3 regions of the Faecalibacterium sp. BCRC 81149 genome follow, and region 2 is predicted to be linked to each of the others. Evidence: riboswitches for the same ligand, from Rfam matches in the RefSeq annotation. Region 2 holds a riboswitch; each other region holds the start of a gene.
The links. Region 2 has a riboswitch for cyclic di-GMP ahead of D3F01_RS06835 (leucine-rich repeat protein). Riboswitches for the same ligand answer to the same signal wherever they lie in the genome.

Region 1 (4,394 bases), on a different contig from region 2:
TGCCTGATCTCCAGCGGCAGATGCACTGCCAGCCTGACCGATGCCTCGCCCTCCCCGACGGGCAGCGCACTGATCCTGCCGCCCCAGAGCGCGGCTGCGGGCCATCTGGTGCTGAGCCGCGCCCCGTTGACCCTGACCCCGGAAGGGGAGAGCCACCTGCTCTGCATCCAGCTGACCGGGCAGGCGGCGGTGCAGTTCCTTGCCGGGCTGACGGAGCTGCCGTTCCTGGCCCGGGGCGAGACCTGCCCCGCCGCCGCAGAGCTGCTGGGCCGCCTTGCCGCCGAGGCCGATACACCCCGCAGCCGGGCTGCCAGCCAGCTGGCCTTTGCCCTGCTCTGTGAGCTTGCGGGGGCCGACAGCGCCGCCCCGCCTCTGCCGCCGCTGGTGGAGGCCGCCATTGAGGATATCCGCCAGAACTACGCTGGCCTGTACGGTGTGGAGGAGCTCAGTGAGCGGCTGGGGGTCTCCAAGAGCCACCTTGTCCGCACCTTTACTGCCGCCGTAGGGGTGCCCCCGGGGCGCTACCTGACCACCGTGCGGGTGGAAGCTGCCATGCGGCTGCTCCTGCACCGGGAATACACGCTGGATGTCATTGCCAGCCTGTGCGGCTTCTCAGGGGCCAACTACCTGTGCCGGGTGTTCAAAAAAGAGACCGGCCAATCCCCCGCACAGTGGCGGGCCTTGGCCGGTCAGACAGCGCGGCCCCTCAGCCCGGCGGAAAGCCAGCGGGAGCAGGCACTGTATATTTAAAATGTTCAGGAGTCGGGGCAGCACCCGGCTCTTTTCTGTGGAGGCGTTCAGCCGCACACAGACTGCGGGCGCTTGAGCAGGAACACCGTCAGGGCCAGCGTGATGGCCTCGGCGGCGGGGAAGGCGGACCACACGCCGTTCATGCCGAACAGGGCGCTCAGGATCAGCGAGCAGGTGACGATGGCGGCTACGCCCCGGCTGACCGAGGTGATGGTGGCCTCGGTGGGGCGGTTGACCGCACCCAGATAGCCCGCCGCAACAATATTGCAGCCTGCAAAGAAGTAGCCCAGGAAGTAGATGCGCATACCACTGTGGGCGTATTCGGCCATCAGTGCAGAGTTCTCGCTGTTGAAGAGGGCAACAAAGGTATCGGTAAAGCCAAACACGGCACCGTACAACACCGCCGCCAGCGCCAGCGCAGTGCCGCAGCCCAGCAGAAGCAGCTTTTTTGCCCCGGCCATCTCATTTTTGCCGTAGCACTGGCTGATCAGCGGCTGGGCACCCTGGGCCACGCCGTTGAAGATGGCTGTTGCCACCAGCGCAAAGTTTGCCACCACGCCATAGGCGGCCACGCCCACGTTGCCCGCCAGCCGGAGCAGCAGGAAGTTGAACACGGTGGTGGTCACGGCAGAGGAGAGCTCCCCGACAAAACCGGAGATGCCCAGCTGGCAGCTCTGCACCAGCAGCCGGGCCGAGGGAGCCTGCCGGACAAAGGTGAGCGTGTTGCTCATTTGAAAGAAGTGGCGGCTGCAGATGGCGATGCTGAGCACCGGCGAGATGGCCGTTGCCAGCGCCGCGCCGGGCAGGCCCAGCCCCATGGGGAAGATGAAGATGTAATCGAACACCACATTGAACAGGCTGCCGCTCAGGGTGGCCACCATGGCAAGGGACGGGTCGCCGTCGTTGCGGACGAAGGCCGAGAAGATGTAGTTGCACATGAAGAAGGGTGTGAACAGCAGGAAGATGCGGGTGTAGTTCAGGCCCAGCGCCACGATGTCCCCATCGCCGCCCATGAGCTGCAGGAGCGTGCCCGGGCAGAACGCGCCCGCCAGCATGAACGGGATGGCGATCAGGCAGGCGCAGAGGATGGCGTTGGAAAAAAACCGCTGCGCCCGCGCCTCGCCCTGCGCCTGCAGGATGGCGTACCGGGTGGCCGCACCCAGGCCGATCATCGAGCCGAAGGCAAAGATCAGGTTGTACATGGGCAGGCAGAGGTTCAGCAGGGTCACGCCGTCGGTGCCCGCCGCCTGGGCGATGAAATAGGTGTCGGCCAGAATATAGCACGAGGTGCCGATCAGACCGAAAATATTCTGCGACACATACTTGAAGAACTGCTTTGTCAGGTTCATGGATGCTTCCTTTCCGCAGGGAGAATAGGGGCGTGAAACGTAAAAACGACTACTACTATATCATAAAACCTGGCATATTTCAACGAAAAAACGAGGAAACACGCCGCCGTTCCCCAAGCGGAACACTTCTCCCCGGGGAGATGCCGCTATCCGAAAATGCCATACAGATACTTCCTCTTTTGTGCAACTCGCCAAAGATGGTTTTGGGTTATTGACAAAAAAAAAAAAAAAAAAAAAAATTTATGATTTTTGTGTAAGATGCCACATAAAAACAGAAGAATCGGCAAACCAGCCGGAAGGCTGCGGCGCAAAGCTACAGGGCCTGTAATATGGCAGCCAGCTGCACTTTCTCAACCATACCGCACATGGGCATCACCTCAAGGGGCGGTAGATTCCCAAAGTACAAAACGCAGAGCGTTGTACCAGCCATTTGGCCGGTGCGGCGCTCTTTTTGCTTTGTGCGGGCATGGTTATATTTTGGGAGTATTCATAAAAGGAGGATTTTTATGAAAAAACGACTCATAAGCTTGCTGGTTGCGGCGTGCATGATATTTGCACTACTGCCAGTAAGTGCAATTACAGCATTTGCAGAGGAATCGGTATTAACTGGTTACTGTGGTGCTGATAACTCTTACGAAAGCCAAACATACTATTGTTCCACACAGTATAACGGAGCAGCTCAAACTTTTACTGGCACATATTATCGCAACGCAATCTGGACACTTACACCTAATGGTGCAGACACTTATAAGCTGACCATCTCTGGTACTGGTCAGATGGGAGATTTTGGAACAAGCTGGTCTTTTGGTAAGCCGTGGAATTATGCACTTGCTGAGAAAGAATCAACAGCTGTTACGGAATCCAGAAATAAAATTACAGAAATTGAAATCGCAGCCGGAATTACAGCGATTGGTGCACATGCGTTTGAGGGATACGAAAAAATCTCTAAAATTGAACTGCCTGATAGTGTAACAGAGCTTGGTGAATACGCGTTCAATCATTGCAGTGGCGTTACTTCCGTAAGGCTTTCAAACAACTTGACCGAGATCAAAGCCACTGCTCTCAGTGATTTGGGTACAACTAGTAATGTGGTAGGTTCTGTTGCGAATCCTATTTCCATTACACTGCCTGATTCTTTGCTTTATATCCGCGGTAAGGCGTTTTCACTTTCCAATGGAAGCGGCCTAAAAGGGGATTTGACGATACCTGACAATGTTCAGAGTATTGGAGAGGATGCCTTTGTAAATAATCATGGCTTAACAGGAAATTTGACTATCGGAAAATCTGTGAAAGAAATTGGAGGGGGTGCTTTTTCGAGTTGCAACTTTACTGGTAAATTGTCTGTTCCCGGTTCTGTAACCAAGATCGGTGAAAAAGCATTTATGAGTAATAAATTTACCTCTATCCAGATTGCAAATGGAGTAACCAGCATTGGCGAGTATGCGTTTAGTGGATGTACGAGTGTGCATTCGATTGACCTTTCAAGCATAGCACAAGCTACCTATGGGGATAACGCTTTTGCCTCGATGAGTACAAAGCTTATTTATGTTGACAATTTAACGCAAAAGAGCACTGTTGAAAGTACCCAAGGATTCACAAGTTCTGTATTCGCTATTACCAACGGCGGTACTTTCGCAGAGAATGCTACTTTTGAAGAAGGTAAGCTGGCTATTCCTGAAAAGACTGATTACACCTTCAAGGGCTGGTATGAGAATGCCGAGTTTGACGGTAATGCAGTGACCACTGCTGAAACTGGTAAAACTTATTATGCAAAGTGGGAGCTTACCCCCGTTGCCGCAACGATGACTGCAACCACTTCCAAGAGCGCCTATCTGGTCAATACTCCGGTTGATGTGAACATTACCGTTAACCCGGGCACCTATGGGGCAGAGATTCACAAAGGTAAAGTTGCTCTGACCTACGGCGACGAAGTAGAGAAGGTGGAGCTGAACGGCAAGGAACTGGATAAGAAGGACTACACGGTTCAGGAACTTGCTCAGATGGATGGGCCAGGCTCAGCAGAGCAGTGATCTCAAGGCGACCCTGAACGTGACCTACAAAAAGACCGGCAGCTACACCTTTGGTATTGCAGTGAACGACAGCAATGACGAGACCATCTGCAATGCGGATGCAAAGGTCGTTGTTGGCGAAAAGGCCGCTGACCTTACCCCTGCAACCAAGCTCTACACCCTGACTGTCAAGAATGCTGATGTTACCATTAAGAATGGTGACGAAGAGATCAAGGCTGAGAAGAACGGCAAGGGCGAGCTGACCGCCAAGGTGCCCGAAAAAGCT
Region 2 (4,394 bases):
AAGCAGGGCATCTGCAGCGGTCTTGTCGTTGTTGTAGTAGATGGCACCATTGGCAACGTAAGTGTGGATAATAAGGTTGCCCTCTTCATCAGTACGGAAATTGCCCTCACTGTCCTTCTCGTAGACAGGAGAAATTTGTCCAGTCATACAAGTGCTCAGATCATCCTTGAAGGAGGTCAACCCGGCAGGGAGCATAATGTATTTCAAATTATAGCAATAGGAAAAGGTATTAGGTTCAATGGTTGTTACATTTTTCGGGATAGTGATGGAGACGATTTTTTTGCAGAAGTAAAAAGCATGCTCCCCAATGGTTGTTACACTGTCCGGCAGAGTGATCGAGTCGAGGTTTTCACAGTTGCCAAAAGCCCACTTTCCAATGGTTTCCACTCCGTCTGGCAGGGTGATCTTTGAAAGGTTAGCACAGTTGAAGAAAGCAGAGTTGTTGATTGTTTTTAGATGGGCAGGCAGTTGGATGTTCTGCAGTGCTTTGCAGCCGCCGAATGCGTCATTTCCGATTTCAGTCAGGCCGCTGCCCAGAGTAAGATCAGAAAGCGTTTCGCAACCTGCAAAAGCGTGATCTTTAATATGGGTTACATTGTCGGGGATCACAACATGATCCAAGAGTTCACAATTGCAAAAAGCAGAATCACCAATGGTTGTTAAACTTTTGGGAAGTTCAACAGTCTTTAGTTTAGGGCATACCGTAAATGTGCATTTTCCGATTGACGTTACCGGGCCTTTTATCTTGGCAGAGCCAAGTTCATCGCATTCGCCGAATGCGGCATCACCGATATGTGTGACCTTTTCTGGAATTGTAATTTGGTGCAGCTTGTTGCAGCGCCAGAAAGAATACTCTCCAATGGAGGTCAAATTTGCAGGAAGGGTAACGTTGTCTAGGATAAGGCAGTTGTTAAAGGCGTAATCGCCGATCGTCTGAATGCCGCTGCCTAACGTAAGATGCGCAAGCTGCTCACAGTACATGAAAGCATGATCGCTGATTTCCCGGACACCATCGCCTAACGTAACATTTTTAAGAGCGCTACAGTAAGCAAAGGTGAAACTGCCCATGGAGGTTATACCCGCATCAATGGTAACGTCTGTCAAGGCAGTGCAGCTTTCAAAGGCAGATTCACCGATGGAGGTAATGCCCTTTGAAATTTTAACGACCTTGATCTGCTGACAGAGCTTGCTTAATTTTGGGTCTTTTGGATGATTGGATGGGCCGGCAAATGCGCCTACGCCGATAGCGGTCACATTGTAATTGCCCAGCTTTGTAGGCACGGTAATGGTATAGGGGGCAGGGGTTTCCGCTGATTTAACAGGTCCAAGAAAATCCGTGATGGTGATGGTGGCGGTGTCGTCTGCGTTTTCCTTATACGCATACCAATAGGTGCCGTCGCTGGCTACAAGGTCATCTGGTGACGTTGGGGTTGGGTATGAGGATGCTGATGCTGCAAATGCCGTGACTGCCGACAGGGGCAGCATGGTGATCATCATGCAGACCGCAACCAATAAGCTGATCAAACGCTTGGGTCTCATAATTTTTTACTCCTTTTCCATGATATTCCCAAAAATTCTCTCTATTTCAACCAAAACAAAAGAGCGCCGCACCGGCCAAACGGCTGGTACAACGCTCTGAACCCTTGCAGACCCGCTGCACGCTCGCTCTCCTGAAGGGAAGCCGACGCATCTTCACAAGGAGGTGCAAGGTTTCGTATTACCTTACCCGGAGAGAATAACGTGCAGCTGGCTGCCATGTTACAGGCCCTGTAGCTTTGCGTCGCAGCCTTTCGACTGGTTTGCCGATTCTTCAGTTTTTAGCGGGAATAGCATATTGCACAGGATAAGATACTCTTTTTTTTTTTTTGTCAATATGACGAAAAAAGATTTGGAAGAGTATACAAAAAGGAGCGTACAATGTGGAAAACAGAATCGTGCAGCAGCACAAGATCTGCCTGACTTTATGGAGAATGCAGCGCAAGAAAAATGCCCCTGACCGAAAGAAGCCGGTCAGGGGCATTTGGGGTTGCTGCAGCGGTCAGGGTCAGTGCCTGCGCTCGTATTTCAGGCGCTCCCGCAGCTCGTCCAGAGAGCGGTGCTTTTCGCCGTGGCGCAGCTTGGGGTAAGCGCGGAGCATACGGCCCTTGCCAAAGTACTTGGAGCTCCGGGTGCGGGCGCGCATCTCCTCGCTGCGGGCCTGCAGTTCCTCGGCCAGCTGTTCCAGACGGAGCAGCTCTGCCGTGCGCTCTGCGGTGCCCTTGGCGGCCAGCTTGACGGCAGTGGCGGCCTCAGAGGCATTGAGCCGGGCCTCCTGGGAGGACTTGCGTGCAGCCTCCATGGCCTCGTCGGCCTTGGCGCGCAGGGCGGCAGCGGCATCCCGGGGGCTCAGTTTGGCGGCATTGTCCCGGGCCTCGGCAGCTGCCAGTTTGAGCTGCAGGCGGCTCTCGTCCATCTTCTGGTCCACATCCATGGCGGTGGTACCCAGCAGCTCGGTCATGGCATCGGACACGGCGTGCATACTGTCGGCCACCTTTTCCAGAGCATCCAGCTCACGGGCCAGGTCAGAGGCCGCAAAGGCGGTCACCACCACGTCGGCGGCGTAGCAGGCGTACAGGATGCACATGAGGACGAAGCCCACCATCTGGGGGACCATCGCCACAAAACCCGCGATCACGGGGTGAACGGCCTTCATCACCACAACGGTGCCCACGCCCCACAAAAGGGAGAACTCCAGGCAGATATATCCGCCGATGTTGAAGGGGAAGTCGCTGTAATCCCACCACCGGGTGTGGTAGAGCTTGTAGAGCGCCCAGCCGCCCGCCAGCTCCAGCACGCTGGGCAGGATCACGCCGCCGATATAGAGCAGCAGCAGGTTGTCTGCCAGCGGCGAAAGGGTGAACAGCACGATGATCATGCCAAAGCCGTAGATGGGGCAGACCGGGCCGTTCAGAAAGCCGCGGTTCACCAGCTGGCCGGTGGAAACGGCAGCATAGATGACCTCCAGGCACCAGCCCAGGCAGGAGTAGATCAGGAAAAACGCCAGGATCTGATACAGCGAAAAGCCGCAGACCATGGTGTTGACAAAAAAGGACATCTTACGCCTCCTTTGCGGCGGCAGCAGCTTCCTCCGCAGCCTTCATTTTTTTCAGGACCTTGGGCTCGATCCAGGTCACGGTCTCATCGCCGGGCAGCTTTTTGGCGATCAGGGCCTTGATCCTGATGCCCATTTCGGTGAACATCCCCTCGTGCTCGGTGCGGATGTTCCACTCCGGCTCGTTCTCGTGCAGGTCAAAGGTCTTCCAGGTGATCTCGTAGCCGGAAGCGGGGAAATACTCCAGGCTGTCGCGGAACAGATCGTCGTCATCGGTCTTGAAGTAGATCTCGCCGCCGTCCTTCAGGAATTCGCGGTACTGGATGAGCTGGCGGGGATAGGTGAGCCGGTGCTTGTTGGAGGAAGCGTTCTTGCTCCACGGGTTGCAGAAGTTGATGTAGATGCGGCTGACGGTATCCTCGGCGGTGAGCACGCCCTTGATGCGCTCGATGTCGGTGCTCATGATCTTCACGTTGTCGATGGGGCGGCCTGCCTCGGTGTAAGCGGCCTCGATCTTACGCTTGGCAAGGATCAGCACCTTGTCGGTGATGTCGATGCCCAGATAGTTGTTCTCCGGGTGGGCGCAGGCCAGCTGGGAGAGGAAGCCGCCCTTGCCGCAGCCCAGCTCCAGCACAAAGGGCTGCTCCGGGCGGGCATACTGTGCGTGCCACTTGCCGCCCCAGATCAGGGGCTCGTGGACGTGGAAATCGGCGGCCATCAGCTCATCGTGGGCGTAGGGTTTGAAACGCATTCTCATAGTTTGTTGTTCTCCTTAAAATTAACGTGGCTCGCCCTCTCAGGCGCTGACGCGCCAGCTCCCCCAAAGGGGGAGCCTTTGGCAAAAACGGATGGTTTTCCGCACTGCCAAAGCCTCTCCCTTTGGGAGAGGTGGCTTTGCGAAGCAAAGACGGAGAGGGCGAGGATGCTTACCGGTCTTGCTTCCGCAAAAATTCTTCCACCTGTTCCGGCTCTGCGGCGCAGCTTCCCTGACAGATGCCGGGTTTGCCGCCGCCGCGGCCATTGAGGGCGGCGTTCAGGGCTTTGGTCAGGGCACGGACATCACCGCCCGCCTGGGCGATACAGTAGCCGGTGCCCTTTTCGTTGGGGGTCAGGGCCGCGCACAGGCCGGTGGTGGCTTCGCTCAGGCGGCTAGCCAGCCGGTGCAGGCCGTCCGGGTCCAGCCCCGGCACGATGCGGATGGCATCCGCACCGGGTGTTACCTGCGCGGCCAGCGCGTCAAAGAGCTGGCTGCACAGCCCGAAGTGGGTGAATTTCAGGGCGGTGTACTCGTCATACACCCGGT
Region 3 (4,394 bases), on a different contig from region 2:
TGCGAGCGGCCTGTCTGCTGTGAAGGAGCAGCAAACGCACCGCCGCTCCCATCGAAACCATCGTATAGAATTTTTCGCTTCCATGCCCGTTTTCGGCACTGGGATGGCCGGAACGGAGTAATTTCTGCCCTGTCAGTCCATCTGTTCGATGCGACCGCGGCACTGCCCTGTTCCGGCCGGACACACCGCACCGGTGCGCCCCTATACGCATTTTGTTACAAACAGTATAGTATTTCTTGTCCACTTTGTCAATTCAAAGCTTTGCCGGAAAAGCCGGGGATGATACGTTTTCCTCTTGACAGAACCGGAAAAATAGCTCTAAATAGAAGTATCCAAAAATTCAAGTTCCGGGAGAAACAGATGAAACAAGTCGAAGTTTACACCGATGGCGCGTGCAGCGGCAACCCCGGCCCGGGCGGCTGGGGTGCAGTGTTGCGCTACCGCTTCAACGGCAAGGTCTACGAAAAAGAGCTCAGCGGCGGCGATGCTTCCACCACCAACAACCGGATGGAGCTGACCGCCTTTATCGAGGCCCTGCGCCAGCTCAAGGAGCCCTGTGAGGTGCGGCTGTGCTCTGACAGCCAGTACGTCATCAATGGGCTGGAAAAGGGCTGGGCCAGGGGCTGGAAGCGCCGGGGCTGGAAAAAGTCCGACGGCTCCCCTGCCCTGAACCCCGACCTGTGGGAACAGGCATTGGAGCAGGAAGCCCGGCACAAGATCACTTATGTCTGGGTCAAGGGCCATGCAGGCCACCCGGAAAATGAGCGCTGCGACCAGCTGGCCGTGGCACAAAGTCAGGCACACGGAGGGAGACAGGGACGATGAGCGATACATTTCTGCCCGGCAGCGGGTTCGATACCTATGAACAGCAGGACAAGGTGCTGGTGGGCCTGTGCGGCGGCACGGGCTGCAAAGCAGCTGTCCGCATTTTACAGCAGCAGGGCTTTGCGGTGATGGGCGCTGTGGTGCGTCTGTGCACCGATGACCCCGTTGTGGATGCCGCCAAGGAAGCCGCCAAGGCTCTGGGCATCGAGTGCATCACCCTGAATGCCAGCGAACTGGCCAGCCAGCTGGCCGAGGAGACCGTTGCCCCGGCCGACCTGCGCTTCCCCGCCCTGCTGGCGGCGGCTGACCGGCTGGGCATCCAGTACATTGCCACCGGCCACCGCGCCCGGGTGGAGACCGGGGCGGACGGCGTGCACGTCCTCTGCCCTGCCGAAATTGCGGACGAGAGTGCCCGGCTTGCCGCCCTGCCGCAGGAGACGCTGGGCCGGCTCATCCTGCCCCTGGGCGACTTCAGCCCCGAGGATGTGGCTGAGATGGCAGCAGAATAAAAAAACAAAAGAGATGCACCCCGCCTTTCTGAAACCGGTTCAGGGAGCGGGGTGCATCTCTTTTTGCTCTGTTTTATTTCATCGTACAACGCTCAATGGAAGTCATCCGCTTACTTTGCGAAAATCTGGATCCAGTTGTGGCCCCACTGAGAATTGGCATCGTAGTTGTAGCCAAGGCACATATACTTGGCGGCGGGGTCCATGATATTGACACGGTGGCCTTCCGAAGCCATCCAGTCTGCAACGACCTTTTCGGGCGTGGTCTCGCCCCAGGCGGCATTCTCGCCGGTGGCGGTATCAGACACGCCGTACTCCTTCAGCACGGTGAAGCAGTTGGTGCCATCGGGGCGGGTGTGGGAAGCGACCTTTGCCACTTCCTTTGCGCGCTCATCGGCGGCGGCCTGCAGCTTGGCATCGCCCATGGCCAGAGGTGCCAGATTTTCCTTTGCACGCTCAGCGTTGACCAGCGCCAGCACTTCCTGTGCAAAGCCGTTCTCACTGGTACCGCGGGCGTAGGTGAAGATCATCACCCAGTAATTGCCGTACTCGCCGCCCTCGTAGTAGCCAATGCCAACGGAGGTGGCATCCTTGTCCAGCATCCGCTCCTTGAAGAAATCGTAGCGATTCCAGGCGGCGACCACATCCGAAGCATCCTCAGCAGCTGCCCAGTAGTTCTCGCCCACAGAAACATCGTCCACACCGTACTCCGGCAGGATGGTGAACTCACGGCTGCCATTGGGGCGGTTGTAGGAGTAATTGACGGTAAGTTCTTCTGCACGGGCCTGTGCGGCAGCATTCAGTGCGCTGCTGCCCATGCTCAGAGGAGCCACACCGGCCTGTGCACGCTCTGCGTTGACGAGCTGCAGCAGCTCATCGGCCTTGGAAGCTGCGTGTGCGGGCATTGCCAGAACAAACATCAGGCAGATGAATGCGGCGCAGCAGACCAGATTCTTCAGGACTTTCATCGAAGCGTTACGCATGGTGTTGAACCTCTTTTGTGTTGCCCCATGAAAAAAGGTGTCGATTGCTGGTATACTCGGCAATCGACACCTGATGCTTCAGATGAAGGTCACTCAACACCCAATCTCCGCTGTGGAGACCCTCAGGTGATGAGAAGCAACTGGCTGCCATTTTACAGGCCCTATAGCTTTGCGTCACAGCCTTTCGACTGCTTTGCCGAGGATATTCAGTTTTGCGTGCCTTTCTTCTTTTGGGAAGAAATTTGAGAACGAAAAAAGGTGTTGTTCTGCAATACACTCAGCAAAACAACACCCAGAAAATCTAAGCAGGTCGCCCAAAGAAAGATTTCTTTGAGAAGCAGCTGGCTGCCATTTTACAGGCCCTGTAGCTTTGCGTCACAGCCTTTCGACTGTTTTGCCGAGAATATTCAATTCACCTTGAGGAACTGTTCCCATTTCCTCGACATTATCCTACCACATCGGGCAGAACCTGTCAACTGTTTTGGAGCAGCCTTCTCAAAAAATCTGCTTTTTTGAAGCGTTCTTCCGTTATGCCTGCACCTCTGCCGCCTTTTTGCGCAGCTGGTCGAGGTCTGCGGCATCCGGGTGAGCCAGTGCCTTGTCAAAATTCTCGATCAGCATCTCGAGGTTGGGTGCATGGTTGGGCTGCTGCAGCATCTTTTCGTACTGCTGGCGCACGGTCATGGGCATCTTGCCCTGGCACATATAAGTTCCAATGACCGTGTTGCTCTCATCCAGCGACTTCTGCACCGCTGCCAGGATCTGCTCAAAATATTCCGCACTGCCGCCAAAGCCTGCGGTGCCGAACAAAAAGACCTGCTTCCCCTTCAGGGTCTGCAAAAAGGCGGTGAGGGTGTCATCGGCATGGCCCTTGTCCGTCCAGAAGCCGATGTAAAGGGTCTCAGCCTCCAGTGCCTCCGGGGCCGGTGCTCCGAAGTAGGTGCACTCATTCTGGGGCAAGCTTGCGCGAAGGGTGTCGGCCAGCAGGCGGGTGTTGCCGGTCTTGCTGCTGAAAACGATGGCGTAGCTCATGGTCATTCTCCTTTGTTCTCTTTGATATCAGATGCTGCCCTGTTCTTTTGCGTTCAGGGCATCATAGATACAGCGGGTGCCCTGATGGGCGATCAGGCCGCCCAGGCACTTCTTGTTGCAGCGGACACAGCGGTGGATCTTTGCCGCATTGCCGCTCTGCAGTTTGTTGACCCAGTTGGGGTCGGCCAGCAGCTGGCGGCACATTGCCGCACACTGGATGCGGCCGCTGGCAAGCTGCTGCTCCACAAAATCGGGGTCGTTCAGGCCGCCCACACCGCAGAGCGGCACACTGGTATACCGGCGCACCTCATCGCAGAACTTGAGGAAGCAGCCGGTCTCCTTGAACTCGGGGTGGCTGGCCGGCGGGATGGTGTTTTCCAGCGCAGAGTGGTTGGCCAGTGTCACATGGAAGCTGGTCACGCCTGCCTGCACCAGCAGGGGCACGAACACGGCCAGTTCCTCCTCCACCACACCGGCGTTGCCGTAATGGGGGTTCTCCTGCCGGACAGCCAGCTTGTAGTCAATGGCCATGCCGGGCACAGCGGCGTGCACTGCCTTGACAGCTTCCACGGCAAAGCGGGCGCGGCGCTCGGCACTGCCGCCGTATTCATCGGTGCGGTGGTTGAAGATGGCGGAAGAGAAGCTGCCGCACATCCGGTCGCCGTGCACCTGCACCATGTCAAAGCCCGCCTGCTTTGCCAGCACAGCGGCCTTACCAAAGCCATCGATGATCTGATGGATCTTTTTCTGGGACATCTTGGTGATGTAGGGGCCCACGGCATCGTTCATCCGCTCCCGCAGCTGGTCGGGGGTGATCTTTTTCATCAGCATCCCCGGGATGCACTTGATGATGGACATCATGTCGGTATCGGTCTGGTGGAGCTGGGCGCAGACCTTGCAGCCGTACTTGTGGGCAGTCTCGCAGATCTGCTGATAGAAGGCAAAGCCCTTTTTGTCAAACAGGGACTTCTCAAACCGGCTCTTGGCCACCGGCACGTCGCCGATGATGATCATGGCGCAGCCGCCCTTGGCCAGCCGCTCCATCTCT

Region 1: it holds a riboswitch for cyclic di-GMP, as region 2 does, so the genes downstream of both, D3F01_RS10865 (leucine-rich repeat protein) here and D3F01_RS06835 (leucine-rich repeat protein) in region 2, are expected to answer to the same signal.
Region 3: it holds a riboswitch for cyclic di-GMP, as region 2 does, so the genes downstream of both, D3F01_RS07900 (CAP domain-containing protein) here and D3F01_RS06835 (leucine-rich repeat protein) in region 2, are expected to answer to the same signal.

The regions. Positions count from the first base shown of each region.
Region 1 covers NZ_QXJA01000009.1:96,489-100,882, forward strand. Annotated here, with positions in the region: gene D3F01_RS10855 (AraC family transcriptional regulator) at 1-750, shown strand, start outside; gene D3F01_RS10860 (MATE family efflux transporter) at 798-2,099, opposite strand; cyclic di-GMP riboswitch class I at 2,372-2,447, shown strand; gene D3F01_RS10865 (leucine-rich repeat protein) at 2,606-4,129, shown strand; gene D3F01_RS10870 (hypothetical protein) at 4,104-4,394, shown strand, end outside.
Region 2 covers NZ_QXJA01000004.1:127,539-131,932, reverse strand. Annotated here, with positions in the region: gene D3F01_RS06835 (leucine-rich repeat protein) at 1-1,539, opposite strand, end outside; cyclic di-GMP riboswitch class I at 1,739-1,814, opposite strand; gene D3F01_RS06830 (putative ABC transporter permease) at 2,045-3,094, opposite strand; gene trmB (tRNA (guanosine(46)-N7)-methyltransferase TrmB) at 3,096-3,848, opposite strand; gene D3F01_RS06820 (alanyl-tRNA editing protein) at 4,018-4,394, opposite strand, start outside.
Region 3 covers NZ_QXJA01000005.1:143,592-147,985, reverse strand. Annotated here, with positions in the region: gene rnhA (ribonuclease HI) at 361-825, shown strand; gene D3F01_RS07905 (hypothetical protein) at 822-1,334, shown strand; gene D3F01_RS07900 (CAP domain-containing protein) at 1,445-2,314, opposite strand; cyclic di-GMP riboswitch class I at 2,447-2,522, opposite strand; cyclic di-GMP riboswitch class I at 2,648-2,723, opposite strand; gene bilS (flavodoxin family protein BilS) at 2,843-3,346, opposite strand; gene bilR (bilirubin reductase) at 3,374-4,394, opposite strand, start outside.